Regions from separate parts of the Paenibacillus sp. J31P190 genome, predicted to be linked through region 1. Evidence: predicted binding sites of a transcription regulator. Region 1 holds the regulator's gene; each other region holds the start of a gene.

Region 1 (5,940 bases):
GGGTCTTTTGAAAATGTTGTAGGACGCACGTTAGGAGAGATTTGCCCATGAATATCGGGTTAACAGGAGGAATCGCTTGCGGCAAAAGCACGGTTAGCGCCATGCTGGTTAGCCGCGGCGCCCTATTAGTAGATGCGGATACCATAGCCCGCGATGTCGTCGAGCCCGGCAGCCCTGTTCTTGAACAGGTTGCTGCACATTTTGGACAAGCCGTCCTTCTGGCAGACGGCTCGCTTCATCGCAAGAAGCTTGGCGAGATTATCTTTGGGAATACCGAGGCTCGCAAGCAGCTGGAAAGTATTCTGCATCCGCCAATTCGTGCACAAATACGTGAACAGATGGAAGCCTATGAACGGCAATTTCCAGACAAGCTTGTTGTGGTCGATGTCCCTTTATTAATCGAATCTAATTTATCCTTCATGTTTCAAGAGGTTATGGTTGTTTATGTGCCACGTCCAGTTCAGTTGGAGCGGCTTATGCAGCGAGATGGATTGACGGAAAGTGCGGCGAATAATCGCATTGATGCTCAGATGTCCATTGAGGAGAAACGTAAATTCGCGGATGTTGTCATTGACAACAGCGGGACATGGGAAGAAACTAACGCTGAAGTGGAGCGGTTTTGGCTAGGGAAGGGGCTTTCATGACCTTTTTACGTAAAAAACGAGTTTTTGCCCTGCTTCTTGTTTGTTTTGTTCTAGTTCTCTTTATGAATAGCGATTTTATCGGAAGAAAGCTGTACCCGATCTACTTTGAGCAGGAAATTAGGCAGAGCGCGGCGAAACACAATATAGATCCATTTTTAATTGCTGCGATTATTAGGGTGGAAACGAATTACAAATATCATTTGGAGTCAAGCAAAGGGGCATTAGGCCTTATGCAGCTTATGCCTGACACGGCAGAGTGGATTGTAGAATCCACGAATCTAGGGCCTCATGTGCAGAACGATTTATTAAAAGTGGACGTAAATATTAATCTTGGTTCTTGGTATTTGAGCTGGCTAAAGAAGCATTATAATGGTAATTTAATTTATGCGATTGCGGCTTATAATGCAGGTCAAGGGAATGTGAATAAATGGAAGCAAAATGACGTTTGGGATGGTTCGCAAGAGCATATTAATCAAATTCCATTCGGAGAAACACGTCATTATGTACAGCGGGTACTCTATTATTACGAGAAATATACGAAGCTTTATTCTCAGCAATGGGGAAAGAAAGATTAGGATTCCGTGTCTTCATAAACAAAGAAGCATTGGACTAGCTCCTTTTGGGGGCTTAGAGTCCAATACTTCCTGTTTTTGAGCTTCAGTAGCTAGGATTCAAGATTACTTGAATTGACCAGCCAAGGATTGCTCTGCGATTTGTACTAAGCGACGAGTGATGTTACCACCAATGGCTCCAGCATCACGAGTAGCCATATTACCCATATAACCATCTTGTGGGATGGCGATACCAAGTTCTTGCGCTACTTCATATTTTAGCTGATCCAAGGCTGCGTTAGCTTGAGGAACAACTAAAGTATTGCTGTTACGGTTTTGTCCTGCGCCCATGTCTGTTCACCTCCTTGTCGTTTGGTAATAGTATTGTGTGCATATCTCCTAAGTTCATGACATGTAACATATGGTAATAGATCAAAGAAGAGAAGAGAGAAAGGAGAGATAGCGAATGAAGTGTCCGTTCTGTGACTATTCCGGTACGAAAGTTCTTGATTCACGTTCAGCCAATGAAAACAAATCGATTCGTCGTCGTCGAGAATGTGAGAAGTGCGCGAGAAGATTCACCACTTTTGAGATGGTGGAAGAAACGCCGTTAATCGTGATTAAGAAAGATGGAAGTAGGGAAGAATTTAGTCGAGAGAAGATATTAAGAGGCTTGATTCGAGCTTGTGAGAAGCGGCCGGTATCGATGGAGAGGCTTGAGATGATGGTATCTGAAGTGGAAATGCAGCTTCGTACAACAGCTCATGCTGAAGTGGATAGTTTAAGCATTGGAGAAATCGTCATGGAACAGCTGTACCCCGTCGATGAAGTGGCGTACATTCGCTTTGCCTCCGTATACCGACAGTTTAAGGACATTAATATGTTCCTGAAGGAGTTAACGCAAATATTGGGAAAGCATGACACCGGACTGCTCCGGGATAAATAATCTCTAAATATGACAAAAACTAAGAAAAAGACAGCGGGATTCCCGTTGTCTTTTCTTAGTTTTTCCCATGAAATCAACAATCATGCGATTAATATTTATTTGAAAAAAATAAATCTTTAGACATCAACCGACTGTATTTTTGAATGCTTTCGTGCATAATTCCTTTATTGAGTTCGTTTGTCCAGTTCACTTCTTAGAAAATGAATAAACCGAATAGCTTCATCTTGGGTTAAAACGTTGTTATTAAACTTAAAGGAGAACATGTTCAAAAGATCGTTTTCTGGAAGGTGCAAGTTATCAATCAATTGCTGTACATCCATGCTCATTTTACCATCCACCGTAATTTTTTCCATCATTTTTGTTCCCTCCTAGTCTTTCTACATGAATCGGACGGAGGCGGTAGCTGGCTGACATTTTGGACATTCAACGAATGCCATTTTAGTCCCTTTAGCTTTGCGTCGCCACTTTTCAGTGGTTTTGCCTTTATCGTACCGATTTATGTTTGTAAGAAAACTATATCATATTTACGGATTGAGTATCCATTAATTACATTATTCGAAGGATGGTTGAAGCATATGTCCGTCAAGTCCAATCAAATTCCAAGTATTTCTTATGAATTAGACATCGTAAAAGTTGCTAGCTCTCTCGGAATTGATACAGATCGTTTATTGGCTTATGTGTATGCAAACTCGGACTCGAAGAAACAATATGAGGTAAAGGAAACCTTTCCCGACTATAAGAGTGGTTGATCATATAAAAAAAGGATGTCTCAAAAGTGAAGCTACTTGTGGTCAGCCTCTTAGGGCCTACTTACTTTCTGGGACATTCGCTCGAAGCGGTGGTATTCAGAACGAAATTCATACATCCATTGGATTTTTCCAATGGAATTTAATCTGAGGCTTCGAAGTTCATAATTCTATTGGAATATATCCAATGGAAGGGACTTTTAGGTCGCCAAATCCCTACTTCCACTGGATTAATCCAATGGAAGTAGCAGAAAGACTACGAAATACATAAAGTGGGATTTCATTTTTCTGAATATGACTTTTGGGGCAGCCCCATTTAGCTTTAGTAACGGTAGATGGGCTATAGGATTACGAATGATGTATTTTCTACAACAATTCACACGCCCAAAGGCTATTTTGCAACTTGAAGTTGCAGTTTGTACAACATTTTGAGCCCATTTGTTGCGAAATGGCCTGTATAGGAGCAAATTGTTGTACATAATGCAACAACTATGCGAGGACGGCGAGATTTAGGCAGCTAATGTTGCACTTTCTACAACATCTTTCAACCGCGAATGACGCAATGATGAAAAGTATCGTTACAGCATTAAACTGATGATTGAGTACCCTTGCAACGATGAAATACATCATTGCAGCAAGAGTGGCTGTGCAAAAAGTCGTCGAAGATGACTGTGAGATAGGCCCACGATTCTTCACTTTCTTGCCGATGAGAAATACGTGCAACTTGAGCTCTACTTTGTCGACGGCACCCAAATTGAAGCCATTGCCAATCGGTATTCCTTTGTTAGAGGTAAAGCCGCCCAGAAGCATAAGGCAAAGGGTTCGAAAAGGCTCCTGCTTCGAGGCTTGCCCAAAGTAAGTCTGGAGGTCAGGGGCTTTCCCAAACTCACTGCGGCGGTGGACGCCAAAAGCAAAGGAGCTAAGCACATACAAGCCGCTTAGCTCCTTTTTCATTCAAATATTCACTATTTTAAACAATTGAATCTGTCCCACACATCTATCATGTTACTTTTGACTAAACCATGATTTTGCAGATATCGTTCGTGAACTCAACCGGATCTTGAAGTGGCAAACCTTCGATCAAGAGCGCTTGATTGTACAGCAGGGCTGTATAAAGATTCAGCTTTTCTTTATCTTTGTCAAAAGCATCTTTTAAGGATGCGAATACTTCGTGATTGACGTTGATTTCCAGTACCTTCTCAGCCTTCACGTTAGGATTATTCGGCATCGCATTTAAGATTTTTTCCATCTCGATCGTTACATCGCCGTCTGTCGATAAGCACACAGGGTGCTTTTTAAGACGCTTGGATGCTTTTACATTTGTAACCTTACCTGACAACAAGTCTTTCATATAATCGAAAAGCTCTTTGTTGTCATTTTTGTCAGCATCGGTTTCCGTTTGGTTATCATCCACTTCAATCCCAAGATCGCCGCTTGAAACGGATTTAAATTCTTTTTCTTTGTAGGTCATGATCATTTTGATCGCGAATTCATCGATATCATCGGTGAAATACAAAATCTCATAGCCTTTATCTGTCACAAGCTCGGTTTGTGGAAGCTTATCGATTCTTTCCATCGATTCTCCAGAAGCGTAGTAAATGTACTTCTGATCTTCCGGCATTCTTGCCACGTATTCGTCCAATGTAACCAGTTTTTTCTCCTTGGAGGAATGGAACATTAATAGATCCTGCAAGACGTCCTTATGGCTTCCGTAATCGCTGTAGACACCAAATTTGAGTTGTCGACCGAAGGACTTGTAGAATTGCTCATATTTCTCTCTTTCGTCTTTCAGCAGGCTTTGCAGCTGGCCTTTGATCTTGCTAGAAATGTTTTTGGCAATCAGCTTCAATTGACGGTCATGCTGGAGCATTTCTCTGGAAATATTGAGCGAAAGGCTCTCTGAATCAACCATTCCTTTAACGAAGCTGAAATAGTCAGGAAGCAGGTCCGCACATTTGTTCATGATCAATACGCCATTGGCGTAGAGCTCCAAGCCCTTTTCGTACTCTTTGGAATAATAGTCAAAAGGAATATTTTCTGGAATAAAGAGGATAGCTTGATAGACGACAGCTCCATCGGCGCTAACGTGAATATGTTTGAGCGGCTTGTCGAAGCCGTAATGTTTCTCATGATAGAACTTCTTGTAATCTTCCGGAGTCAATTCACTTTTGTTTTTTCTCCAGATGGGAACCATGCTGTTGACATGCTGCTCTTCTTGGTAATCCTCAAATTCGCTTTCGCTGCCTTCTTTCAGCCTTTTTCCGGAAATGTCCATTTTAATAGGGTAACGAATGAAATCGGAGTATTTTTTGATGATCGCTTTTAAACGATACTCGTCTAAAAATTCATCAAAGTTCTCATCTTCCGTATTATCCTTAATTTTCAGGATGATCTCTGTGCCCACTTCGTCTTTCTCCGCTGTTTCGATCGTGTAGCCATCAGCACCGGTGGACTCCCACTTGTAGGCAACATCGCTGCCTAAAGCTCTACTAATAACCGTAACGACATCTGCAACCATAAACGCTGAATAGAAGCCAACGCCGAACTGGCCGATGATGTTGTGACCGTCTTTTGCTTCATTTTCTTTTTTGAAAGCCAAAGATCCGCTCTTCGCAATGATCCCCAGGTTATTCTCCAAATCTTCCTTTGTCATACCAATACCCGTATCACGCAGTGTGAGTGTGCGATTCGTTTTGTCGGCAATCACTTTAATGAAATAACTATCTTTGTCAAAAACCAACGAGTCATCGGTCAAAGCTTTGTAGTAAATTTTGTCGATAGCATCGCTGGCATTGGAGATAAGCTCTCTTAGAAATATCTCTCTTTGCGTATAAATCGAATTGATCATCATTTCCAATAAGCGCTTGGATTCGGCTTGAAACTGTTTCTTTTCCAATGGGAGATCTCCTTTCAAATATGTAGAAATTAGTCAGAGATGATTATTAGCACTCTCAGTAGCTGAGTGCCATTCCTTACTTTTATAACACTCCTTAATTTTATTGTCAATATTTCATTCGATATGAACTTCTTGCAGCTTTTCTATGAGCTTATCG
Region 2 (5,940 bases), on a different contig from region 1:
ATCTTATCCACCAATTCCTGAACATTGAAGATGGAGCCTATTAGCAGAAAAATAATATTGGCCTGACTCTTTATAGCAAGCTCTAGTTCTTCTTCTTTTTGTACGGTGGCAATGGTTTGATGCTCTACAAGATCGATTATTGGATACATATAAACTCCCCTTTCAAACAGATAAATAAAAACCCTGACCACAATGAACATACCCCTCCAGTTGAAGGATATGATCACGGGAAAGGGTTTCTCTCTATATTCGAACCTGACCGTATTCAATGGATATGATTTAGTTTGAATTATAAAATCGGTATCGACTTTTGTCAACACAATATCACTCCGTTAAATCCGTAGCTAACCATGTTAATGTTCAATCCCCAAAAAGGAAATCATCATCCGTCAAAGCTTCAACGTGAATCGTGCGGACATAACCATTCCCTTTTTTCGAGAAAAAGTCATGCTGCTTCGTCTTCGTGCTCAGACCGTTAAGAACAATCGGATTAATATCCTCTTCTTCGAAAATGGGGTCTACGCCCAGGTTCATGAATGCTTTATTGGCGTTGTAGCGTAAGAAAGCTTTCACTTCTTCTGCCAAGCCCAAAGTCCCATAGAGACTTTCTGTATAGCTTTCCTCATTGGCATGAAGCTCCTTCAGCAAGGCACACAATGTCACATACGCCTCATCTTGCTCAGCGGGACTTAACTCTGCATAAACCTCTTGTGCCAACACACCGATATACAGGCCATGAATACTCTCATCGCGTAAAATCAAATCGATGATTTCTCCGCTGCTCGTCATTTTACCCTGTCCAGCCAAGTAAAGCGGATAATAGAAGCCGCTATAGAACAAGTAGCTCTCCAGCAGGACAGATGCTGCCATAGCCAAATACAGCTCTTTAGGAGTTCCAATGTTTTCGTAGAAATGGGAAATCTTGTTTGCCTTGAACTGCAAGTAAGGATTGCGTTCCACCCAAAGGAACAGCTCATTGATTTCCTCCGTTGTAGACAACGTGGTGAAAATACTGCTGTAGGACTTCGCATGTATCTGTTCCATCATCCCCATGAAGCTCAGCACAGCTTTGCGCTGGAGTCCATCGACATGCTCAAGAATCTTCGGCATGCCAACGCCGCCTTGCATAGTATCGAGCAGCGTAAGGCCGCCGAGTACTTTCATGTATAGCTCACGTTCTGCACCGCTTAACGTGATCCATGACATTTTATCATCAGATAATGGGATTTCCTCATCTGTCCAGAACTGCATAATATTTTGATTCCAGAAAGTGATCGTAAAATCATCATCGGGACGATTCCAGTTCACAGCTTTCTTGGCATTATTTAGGGTAGTGGCCGTACTCATTTATATTCAATCCCCTTCCAAATTACACCGAGCAGCTGACGCATTCCTCAACGGATAGCTGATTTGTTCGCGTGTAGTAGAGCGATTTAAGTCCTTTGTGTGCCGCATAGAGGTATAGTTTAGCAAGTTGTCTCGTCGAAACATCGCTATTTACATGTAAAATGGTTGAAATCCCTTGATCCACATGTGTTTGAATCTCAGCAATAAGATCAAGAATCTTAAACTGATCCATTTGATAAGCAGATTTATAGTAAAAGAAATTATCGCGTGCCATGAAAGGCATCGGATAGTACGTTGTTGAGTTCGCGTAAGTTCGAGTCTCGATAGGTTCAACAATCGGCATGACACTCGAAGTTGCATTTTGAATATAAGAAATACTTTGTGTAGGAGCAACGGCCAATCGGTAAGCATGATAAAGACCATTGGTTTTTACATCTTCTTTTAGCTTAGCCCAATCGCTTGGTGATGGAATCGGCATTCCCTCAAACAAGGACTTCACTTTATCCGTAAGCGGACGGTAATCCGTCTCCGTATACCGGCTGAAGTAGGCACCATTTGCATATTCAGATTGCTCAAAACCTTCAAAGGTTTGTCCTGAAGATTTGGCAATTTCCATACTTTTCTCAATGGAATAATAGTTCATAGCCATGAAGAACGTGCGGACGAAATCTTTGGCTTCATCACTCTCATAGCTAATTTTGTTCTTAGACAAGTAGCCATGAAGATTCATAACACCGAGACCAACGGAGTGCAGCTCACGGTTCGCTTTGGCAACCCCCGGCGCATTGCAGATCGTCGTCATATCACTAACAGAAGTTAAAGCAATCATGCCCTCGTGAACGGTTTCGCGCAGTTTCTTACGATCCATTACATTTGCAATGTTCATGGAAGCAAGGTTACAGCTGATATCTCTAAGAATAAGATCATCTTGGCCGTAATCGTTGATTTCCGAAGTTTCTTGCAGTTGGAAAATCTCTGTACAGAGATTAGACATTTTAATCGTACCGATTCCTTTCAGGGCATGATCCCTGTTAGCATTCGTACGGTTCATCATATATGGATAACCGGATTCCAGTTGGGTAGTCGCAATTTTAACTAGCATGTCACGCGCACTCATGACAATCTTTTTCTTCACCTTCGGATTGGCCAGCAGTTCGTCGTACATTTCATCGAGATCGATATCATCCAAATGCTTACCATAGGCTTGCAGTACCGTGTAAGGAGCAAATACATGCAACGGCTGGTTCTCTTCAGCCAACTTGTAAAACCTGTTCGGTACAATGAGACCGATGGACAGTGTCTTCAGACGCGATTTCTCATCCGCATTAATTTTCTTACTATCTAGGAACTCCATAACGTCCCAGCCGAAAATGTTGTAGTAAGCAGCTCCTGAACCCTTACGCTGACCCATTTGATCTGCATAGGAGAACGCATCCTCCATAAGCTTAAGTACCGGCATAATACCTTTTGCCGCGTTTTCCACACCTTTAATCGTTTCACCGCGTCCACGAAGCTTGGACAAGTTAACGGCTACACCGCCGCCAATTTTGGAAAGCTGCATGCAAGTAGCAAGCACGTAGTTAATAGAGTTAAGCGAGTCGTCCATCTCCAATAGGAAGCAGGATACCATTTCGCCTCGGCGGCTCTTACCTGCATTAAGGAATGTCGGTGTCGCTGGTTGCAAGCGTTGTTCCATCATCGAGACAGCAAGAACACGCGCTGTTTCTACGTTCCCACGTCCCAAGTACAAAGCAACAATAGCAACGCGATCCGGGAAATGTTCCAGATATAAGGACTTGTCATCACTGCGTAAAGCGTAATCCGTATAAAATTTCGAAGCTGCCATGTAGGAGGCGAACTCGAATTGATTATCGTGGGCCACTTGATAAACATCGTTAACTTCATCTTGCGTATATTTCTCATATACGTTCTCGTAATAGTTATGATCGATCATATAACGAACTTTAGAAGAAGTATCGGGGAAAGTGAGGCTTTTACTGTGGACTTCCTTCATAAAAACTTCAACAGCTTCTTTATCCTTCTCTAGTTGGAAAAAGCCATCCGCTCCGCGTTGCATTAATAAATTATTCAGCTCAATGTGCCGCAATTGCATGTACCCCCTGAACAAATCGTTCTACGTCATTTTTGGTGCCGGATAACTCAAACTTGGTTAACACAGGCACATCGTACTGCTGTGAGATCGTATCTGCGCTTTTGGCAAATCCGTCTCCCCAGTTGCGGTTACCACTCGCTGCTACTCCGATAAGACGAGAGGCATTGCTTTCTAGGAAAGAAGCTACCTTAGGAGGCACTTGACCAAAACCGGTTGTATAGGTAACGAGCACGAAGGGCTCGTCCATCTTCATCGCTTCCTCAATTTGAATCGCTGGCATTTTGAGCTTAGCAATAAATCGGCGAACATTTCCCGTCTTCGAATCGTAAGCAATCAGCATGGGCTTCCGTCTCCTAACACTCTCTTATTCTCTATCTAGTACCGCTTATGTAAGTAACCCTATATGTAGTAAACAAATGAATCATTCCGTGCAATCCAAGCTGGAATCCGTCATTGTCCTTTCGACAAAATATGCGAATTTCAGAATCTCTTAACCAAGGAAAAAGGCAGTAATCACGGGGTTTATAACGGAATTTGATTCTATTTTTTCACAATTTCTAGCAGTTGTGTGTTTCGCTTTTTTCACGATATCTAGTTGATAGATTCAAATTTATATCAATATATTGTGTTTGTCAACGAGTAAAAAGGATCATTTTGACTATCAAAATACGTAAACCTAGACAGGACGTGGCTCGGAAGGCTTTGAAAATTTTTTTTCAATTTCGACTTGAAATTTTCGGAATTGTCGAAAGCAAGATTAGGGCTTTGAGCTCACTAGATATAGATCCATCCCGTCCCAAATACAGACTCACCAAACCGCCCCAGAGTCCGTCTAAGGTCGTTCATAGCGATGATGCTACATTCCTATCCTCAAACAAAAAAAGCTATTCACACGCACACGAGGGTGCCGCGAATAGCTTAATCTTATTTCTTAACCGTTACGTTTTTGGAAATCACTCATGAAATCAGCAAGCGCTTTGCAGGATGCATAAGGAACAGCATTATACGTAGATGCTCTCAAACCGCCTACACTGCGATGACCCTTCAACCCAACAAATCCGTTCTGCTCGGTTTCCTTGATGAACTTCTTCTCCAACTCTTCATCCTGCAAACGGAACGTGATATTCATTGCGGAACGACTGCCCGCATCAACAGGACCACGGTAGAAACCACCGCTTTGGTCAATTGCGCTATAAATTAAACCTGATTTCTCAAGGTTGTTTTTCTGGATGACAGCTAGTCCACCTTGTTCCTGAATCCATTTCAATACTAGGTTCATCATATAAATGGAATAAACCGGTGGTGTATTGTATAGGGAATTGTTTTTGCTATGGATTTCGTAGCGAAGCATAGTTGGAATCTTTTTAGGCAGATCCTGTAATAAATCTTCCTTTACAATAACCACAGTTACACCAGAAGGACCTAGATTCTTTTGCGCTCCTGCATAAATCATGCCGAATTTCGAAACATCAACAGGACGGCTCAAGATATCACTGGACATGTCCCCAATTAACGGCACATTCCCTGTATCCGGGAAACTTTGGAACTGAGCGCCTTCAATTGTTTCATTCGAAGTCAGATGCAGATAAGCGGAATCCGGATGAATATTGATTTCACTCAAGTCGGGAATTTTCATAAATTTCTGTTCTTTCGAGCTTGCTGCGATGGCAACTTCTCCGAACAAGCTTGCTTCCTGAATAGCTTTCTCCGCCCATGCACCTGTAAGCACATAGCTGCCAACTTTACCTGGCTTTAGAAAATTAAGCGGAATCATAGCGAATTGTGTACTCGCACCACCTTGCAGAAACTGCACTTGGTACCCATCAGGGATGCTAAAAATTTGTTTCAACAATTGCTGAGTTTCATTATGTACTTGCTCGAACTCCGCGCTGCGGTGAGATATTTCCATAATGGACATGCCGATGCCTTTAAATTCGACAAGCTCCTCTTGTGCTTTCTGCAGTACCTCGAGAGGTAATGCCGCAGGCCCTGCGTTAAAGTTATAAGCCCTATTTCCCATGAATGACCACACCTTTGCTTTTTTGTATTATCGCTATGATAGCAATATTCTCTTCATGCATCAAGTAAAACCTCCGTTGGCAATGCTAGGAGAAGTACGAAGAAGTGAACAGATTTGGATACTAAAGGAGCCTAATTTACTTATGACCTTGCTTGATACAATAGGAGAAAGTTATACAAACACTGCGAATTCTGAAAACTCCAACACCTCAAGTTCCGCGAACGCTTCAAGTTCAACGAATGCCTCAAGTTCAACAAATACCTCAAGTTCCATAAACAAACCAAGTTCCACGAACAAACCAAGTTCAACGAACACCTCAAGTTCCACAAACGCACAAAGAGCCACAAACACCTCCGATATGTATCGGCTGTTCGTAGGCATTCAGCTCCCGCAAAACGTCCAGCGGGAGCTCGACATATGGAAAGACAGCATCCAAAAGGTGCTGCCATTCCAAAAGTGG
Region 3 (5,940 bases), 260 kb from region 1:
TACGGAATAAATCCATCATCCAATCTTTTTTACCGCGATTCATACCGCCTCGATAAGGGACAGCTGTTATTTTATGCTCCTTCAAATAGTTGAGAAGATACTCTTGAGAAGCGCGGTATTCGGTGAAAATGATGACTTTATCATTAATATCTTGTACGAGCTTCATCGTGGTCTCTGCTTTGGTGTTCGCTTTAATACTGCGAATCAGCTCAACTAGCTCCCATATTTTGGCGCGTTGCGGTGAGTCCTCGGCTGTTTTCTTGAACAAATTGACGAGCGTGATGAACACGGCGTCCCGGGAACTGCAGACTTCGCGCTGCAGAGTGATAAGCGAGAGTACGCTGCTTAGATCACCAGCGCTCTCTTGGTACCTGGTTCGAACGAAATTCGTTACCCCATCGTAGAGTGCCTGTTCATCATTCGAGAGCGTGAGAGGAATGTTCCTAACAACCCTTTTGGTATAATGAACGCCGCCGTCGCCGCGACGATTGCGAATCATAACCTTGGAAAGCTCCTGTTGAAGCTGACCCTCGTTTTTCGGTGTCCTTTTGCCAACCACATAGTTGGTTTTGAAGTTGCTATGAATCCCTAATTGACCTGGTTTGAGCAGGGTGATGAGATTGAATAGCTCTTTTAGGTCGTTCTGCACCGGCGTGGCAGTGAGCAGAAGACAATATTTTTTTCGCAGCTCGTTCACGAAGGTGTAATTGGTCGTTTTTTTATTTTTGAGCTTGTGGGCTTCGTCGACGATTAACATGTCATATTCAAGACCCATGACAATTTCGCGATGCGGGTCACGCTTAGCAGTGTCCATGGAGGCAACTATGACGTCGCTTTGTTTCCACATATAGGCTTTTTTATGAGCAACAGCTGGAATGCCGAATTTGCTATTCAATTCCCGGACCCATTGCAGCACAAGGGAAGCGGGTACGAGGATAAGTGTTTTGCGGACCAAGCCGCGGATCATGTATTCTTTTAAAATCAAACCAGCCTCAATCGTTTTCCCAAGCCCAACTTCATCGGCCAAAATAGCCCGGCCACGCATCTCGTTTAGCACACGTTTCGCTGTATCAATCTGATGAGCCATAGGTTCAAGCTGCCCTAGATGAACGAGGCACTGCATCTCGTCAAACGTCGAAATAAGCCCCGATTCTTCCGATTCGTAGGCTAGCTGGTACAGCGTCCAGTCGTCCCATGGACCACCTCCGCGCACACGATTGTCCAGCTCAGTAAACCAGTCCCTCTCAAAGTGCATGTCAAGCTGATTATGAATGGGGCGAATGTTCTCTTGCTGTTCATGTTGACGCATCGATGTGCCCTCCTTAAAGTTTTGCGTAGCAAAACTATCTTCGTAAGCATGAGCTGAGCTTTCGTTAATAAGCAAACCTCGTAAGCGTGTACTGAGTTTTGCGTAGCAAAACTATCTTTGTAAGAATGAGTTGAGTTTTCGTTAGAAAACTAACTTCGTAAAAAAATGACTTTGCAAGCATGAGCTGAGCTTTCGTGAGAAAATTGAGAATGAAACAATACTGGGTCTCAGAGCCGGGAAATGGCTCCAAGCTCACCAGTTTGCATCGATTACGTGTTAGTATGTCCAGAAGAGGCGCTTTCATAACTTTTCCATGGAAGTTGTCGTGAACCTTATCGAAGTTAAAAGTCCACCAAGTGGCGCGGAACCTGAATTCATGTAAAAAGTGCATCAAATTCAGCCTGCAGCAGCGTATTTGAAAGATTTGCTGCAAAAAGTGCAGCTAATCTGGCAATTACGGCTCGTTTCACGCCAAAACTCGGAAATTTGCTGCACAAAATGCATGATAATGACTAATAAAGGAATATGGATGATAATTTGCTGCACATTTTGCAGCTTCTTGTTACTAGAAGTCTCTGACACTGTCGGCTATGGCTCATGAAGTAACCGCATAACCGATTAATTGTAGCTCCCGTGTGGAGAATTGATTACTTGGAGTAGCTAGCTCTTGTATTTGGGATTATGTTCTGGATTTCATTGGCAGGCAGAGTCTCACCACCGACTCTAACATCGTAAGCATGTACGATTTTATGATATGATATAGGTTGTCTTCGGATAGCAAAGTGGGAAGGGTGACAGAAAGAGATGACGACATGGCGTTTTATACATACAGGAGATCGATCTCCTGCTGAAAATATGGCATTTGATGAAGCAATACTGACCGCCCATAGTGAAGGGCTCGTTCCTCCTACGGTACGATTCTACGGATGGAATCCGGCAACGCTGTCGATTGGGTATTTCCAAAAGGCATCGGAAGTTGATCAGGAAGCGGTAGCAAATGAGGGAATTGGCTTCGTAAGGCGTCCAACCGGGGGGAGAGCCGTTCTACACGATAAGGAGCTGACATATAGCATTATCGTTGCCGAGGACTATCCGGGCATTCCGCGAAATGTGACCGAAGCTTATCGCGTGCTGAGCGAGGGGCTTTTGCAAGGATTTCGGGCGCTTGGGCTGGGCGCAGAAATGGTCCAGCTCGCGAGTGATGAGGAGAAGGAGAAGTACGCATCCGCCGGATCAGCGGCCTGCTTCGATTCCCCCTCATGGTATGAACTGGTTGTTGAGGGACGCAAAGTCGCCGGCAGCGCACAGGTTCGGCAAAAAAATGTCGTGCTGCAGCACGGCTCCATCCTTCTCGACATGGACACCGATCAGCTATTTCGCATGCTGCGTTTCTCCAATGAGAAGGTTGCGGATCGAATGAAGACGAGCTTTTTGAAGAAAGCTGTGGCGATTAATGAGCTGCTTCGGGCGCAAGGAAAAGAGGCTGTAACGCTCAGACAGGTGGAGGATGCGTTTCGTCGTGAGATCGCACGGGGTCTTGGTGTGGAGCTTGTGGAGGAATCGTTGACACCTTATGAGATTGAGCTTTCTGAGCATCTTGTGCGTGAGAAATATGGCACGGATGAGTGGAATTTGCGTCGTTAAGCGAAAGCGTGTGGAAAGAGCAAAAAAGCACGGACCTTTCTAGGAAAGGAGCGTGCTTTTTTTTAGCAAAGCTTACCCATTCTTTATTCTGCGTGGACGCGCAGGATGGTTTGCTGAGAAGTCAGTTTCGGCTTCTCAGACACAGTTGGCTCGGCGAGCTCTCAGTGAAAGCGCGGAAAACGCGCTTATTCTTACTGTGCAAAAGTACGTTCAAAATCACTCTGCAGGTTGCGAGTAATCGGACCTGGTACACCGGTTCCAATTGCTTTGCCATCAATCTGTAAGATAGGTGTAATTTCCACGGTAGTTCCCGTGATAAAAGCTTCATCAGCCAGCAGAAGCTGCTCCGTCGTAAAGGATTCTTCTTTCACTGTGATATTTTGTGAGTGAGCTATTCTCAAAACGACAGCCCGAGTGATTCCATGAAGGATCAAATTGTTAGCTGGGTGCGTGTAAAGTACGCCATCTTTGATCATCATCAAATTAGAGGCGCTGCATTCGGTGACAGTACCGCTGCGATGGAGCACGACTTCTTGCACCCCGTGATCAAGCGCTGCTTGTTTGGCCATGACATTTGGGAGAAGATTGAGCGTTTTGAGATCACATCTCAGCCAGCGGATATCCTCTAATGTGATTGCGTTAATGCCATTATGTATCGTGGCGATGGGTCTGCGCACCTCTGTGCAGTAGGCCAGCAGAATGGGCACAGCTTGAGCAGGGAACGGATGTGCCCGAGGAGCTTCGCCTCTCGTGATTTGCATATAAACAGTGCCTTCATTGAGACCATTCTTTTCAATAAGCTGCGTGAGAATTTGACCCATTTTTTCAATAGTAAAGGGTAGTTCTATCCGCACTTCACTTGCGGTTCTTTGGAGTCTCTGCATGTGAGCAGCTTGCTCGTAAATATTCCCGTTATATACCCGGAATACTTCATATATCCCATCTCCAAAGTAGTAGCCACGATCATCGGGTGAAATAAGAACGTCCTTCTTGTTGACGAAATCATTTTTAAAGAAATACATATCCAACATCTCCTCAAGCGTTATCTAAAGTAGTACTGAAATCATTTTCCATATTTTAATAAAGATATTTATCGAACAAATGTTCTAAAAAGAAGTAAAATGTGATATCCTATTTATAGGTTAACAGAGGAATTAACGATCGTCAAAACGAGTTGTATAGCCTATCTCATCTTGCTTGGTTGAATGATTAAATTTGGTTATTCTGACCGTGAAAAAGAGAGAATTAGTAAGTAAGGATTAGCTAATATGATTAAGGGTTGTCTTAATAACGAAATTTGGTTCTTTAGCTATTAGAAGATCAATATATAGTGAGGTATAATGAATTTCGCACACCACATATTGTAATTTTACATAAACTTCATAAAGTAAAATTAATTTTAGTTGTAGCTGAGTATGTAGCTTATTGGGAGGGAATTATGGATGGGGATTGTACAGTCTAATAAGAAGCTGGATGGATTAAGCGAGAAAATATTTTTGGATCGTTATGCACTCAAAAATGCGGATACGAGTTTGGCCAAGGTGGGCGATACCGTTCTCGTTTTAACGAAGGATGACCCTAAATTCCCAGCCAAAGAAGTTGGCGAAATTATCAGTCGTAATGGCAATACCGTCAAAGTAAGGACAAGAAGTGGTGAGACTGTTGAATCTGCAGTGGAAAAGCTCACTTTAAATATTGAGAAGACACCAGAAGAAATGTGGGACCGTTTGGCAGGTGCAATGGCATCGGTAGAAGCAACCCCTGAAAAACGCAAAGAATGGACAGATAAATTCAGATATATTCTTGATGATTGGAAGCTTGTACCAGGCGGACGTATTGCTGCTGGTGCTGATGCAAGTGATGAACTGACCCTATTTAACTGCTATGTGATCCCGTCTCCACACGATAGCCGAGGCGGAATTATGAGCACACTCTCGGAAATGACTGAAATTATGTCACGCGGCGGTGGAGTTGGTATCAATCTTTCTTCCCTTCGTCCACGCCGATCTGTTGTGAAAGGTGTTAATGGATCATCTAGTGGGGCTGTTTCTTGGGGGGGGTTGTTCAGCTATACAACAGGCTTAATTGAACAAGGCGGCAGCCGTCGCGGTGCTCTTATGCTCATGATTAACGACTGGCACCCTGATCTTGAGGATTTCATCACTGTTAAGTCAACGATGGGTCAAATCACGAATGCAAATTTATCCGTTTGTGTTAGCAATGCATTTATGAAAGCCGTTAAGGAAGATCTCGAGTGGGAGCTTGTTTTCCCGGATACGACGGACCCTGATTATAACGATAAATGGGATGGCAACTTAGATGCTTGGAAAAAGCTTGGTAAATCCGTCAAGCCTTACCGCACTGTAAGAGCACGTGATGTTTGGCATACAATCATTGAGTCTGCTTGGAAATCAGCTGAACCGGGTGTTGTATTCTTGGAATACTACAACCAAATGTCCAACAGTTGGTACTTCAATCCGATTATTTGTACGAATCCATGCGGGGAACAGGGGCTTCCGGCTTGGGGCGTTTGCAACTTATCTGCTATTAATCTATCTAAGTTTTATGATGTGGGGAAGCATGACGTGGATTGGGCAGATTTGGCCAAAGTGGTCCGTTATTCGACTCGCTTTCTTGATAATGTTATCGATAAGACACCGTATCATTTTGAAGAAAATCGTACGAATCAACAAGGCGAGCGCCGCGTAGGTTTAGGTACTATGGGCCTTGCTGAACTGATGATTAAATTGAAAATTCGGTACGGAAGTCCGGAATCCTTGGTGTTTTTGGACAAAATCTATGGCTTTATGGCTAGGGAAGCCTATCTGGCATCGGCTGAAATTGCTGGTGAAAAAGGGTCTTTCAAAGAATTTATTGAAGATAAGTTCCTTGAGAGCGGCTTTATGAAAAACATGACGAAAGTATTCCCTGAAGTTGGCGATGCGATTAAGCAGAATGGCATGCGCAATGTAACCGTAATTACCCAA

The links. Region 1 encodes NrdR, which represses ribonucleotide reductase genes. Its sites were predicted from a motif close to AACACNATATATNGTGTT; they were not measured.
Region 2: a site for NrdR is predicted at 4,073-4,090, ahead of nrdI (class Ib ribonucleoside-diphosphate reductase assembly flavoprotein NrdI). Genes of this name have one in related genera too.
Region 3: a site for NrdR is predicted at 4,304-4,321, ahead of AC58U0_RS07140 (adenosylcobalamin-dependent ribonucleoside-diphosphate reductase). Genes of this name have one in related genera too.

The regions. Positions count from the first base shown of each region.
Region 1 is NZ_JCAUAS010000003.1:280,939-286,878, reverse strand. Features, by position in the region: gene AC58U0_RS08415 (MntP/YtaF family protein) at 1-22, shown strand, start outside; gene coaE (dephospho-CoA kinase) at 48-644, shown strand; gene AC58U0_RS08405 (lytic transglycosylase domain-containing protein) at 641-1,219, shown strand; gene AC58U0_RS08400 (alpha/beta-type small acid-soluble spore protein) at 1,322-1,546, opposite strand; gene nrdR (transcriptional regulator NrdR) at 1,662-2,141, shown strand; gene AC58U0_RS08390 (hypothetical protein) at 2,306-2,497, opposite strand; cyclic di-GMP riboswitch class I at 2,537-2,633, opposite strand; gene AC58U0_RS08385 (hypothetical protein) at 2,717-2,890, shown strand; gene AC58U0_RS08380 (hypothetical protein) at 3,377-3,841, opposite strand; gene htpG (molecular chaperone HtpG) at 3,903-5,783, opposite strand; gene AC58U0_RS08370 (PadR family transcriptional regulator) at 5,898-5,940, opposite strand, start outside.
Region 2 is NZ_JCAUAS010000012.1:82,819-88,758, reverse strand. Features, by position in the region: gene AC58U0_RS21050 (glycerol-3-phosphate responsive antiterminator) at 1-149, opposite strand, end outside; gene nrdF (class 1b ribonucleoside-diphosphate reductase subunit beta) at 361-1,347, opposite strand; gene nrdE (class 1b ribonucleoside-diphosphate reductase subunit alpha) at 1,370-3,454, opposite strand; gene nrdI (class Ib ribonucleoside-diphosphate reductase assembly flavoprotein NrdI) at 3,441-3,800, opposite strand; gene serC (3-phosphoserine/phosphohydroxythreonine transaminase) at 4,392-5,480, opposite strand; gene thpR (RNA 2',3'-cyclic phosphodiesterase) at 5,623-5,940, shown strand, end outside.
Region 3 is NZ_JCAUAS010000003.1:25,885-31,824, reverse strand. Features, by position in the region: gene AC58U0_RS07155 (DEAD/DEAH box helicase) at 1-1,309, opposite strand, end outside; gene AC58U0_RS07150 (lipoate--protein ligase family protein) at 2,114-2,953, shown strand; gene dat (D-amino-acid transaminase) at 3,145-3,975, opposite strand; gene AC58U0_RS07140 (adenosylcobalamin-dependent ribonucleoside-diphosphate reductase) at 4,396-5,940, shown strand, end outside.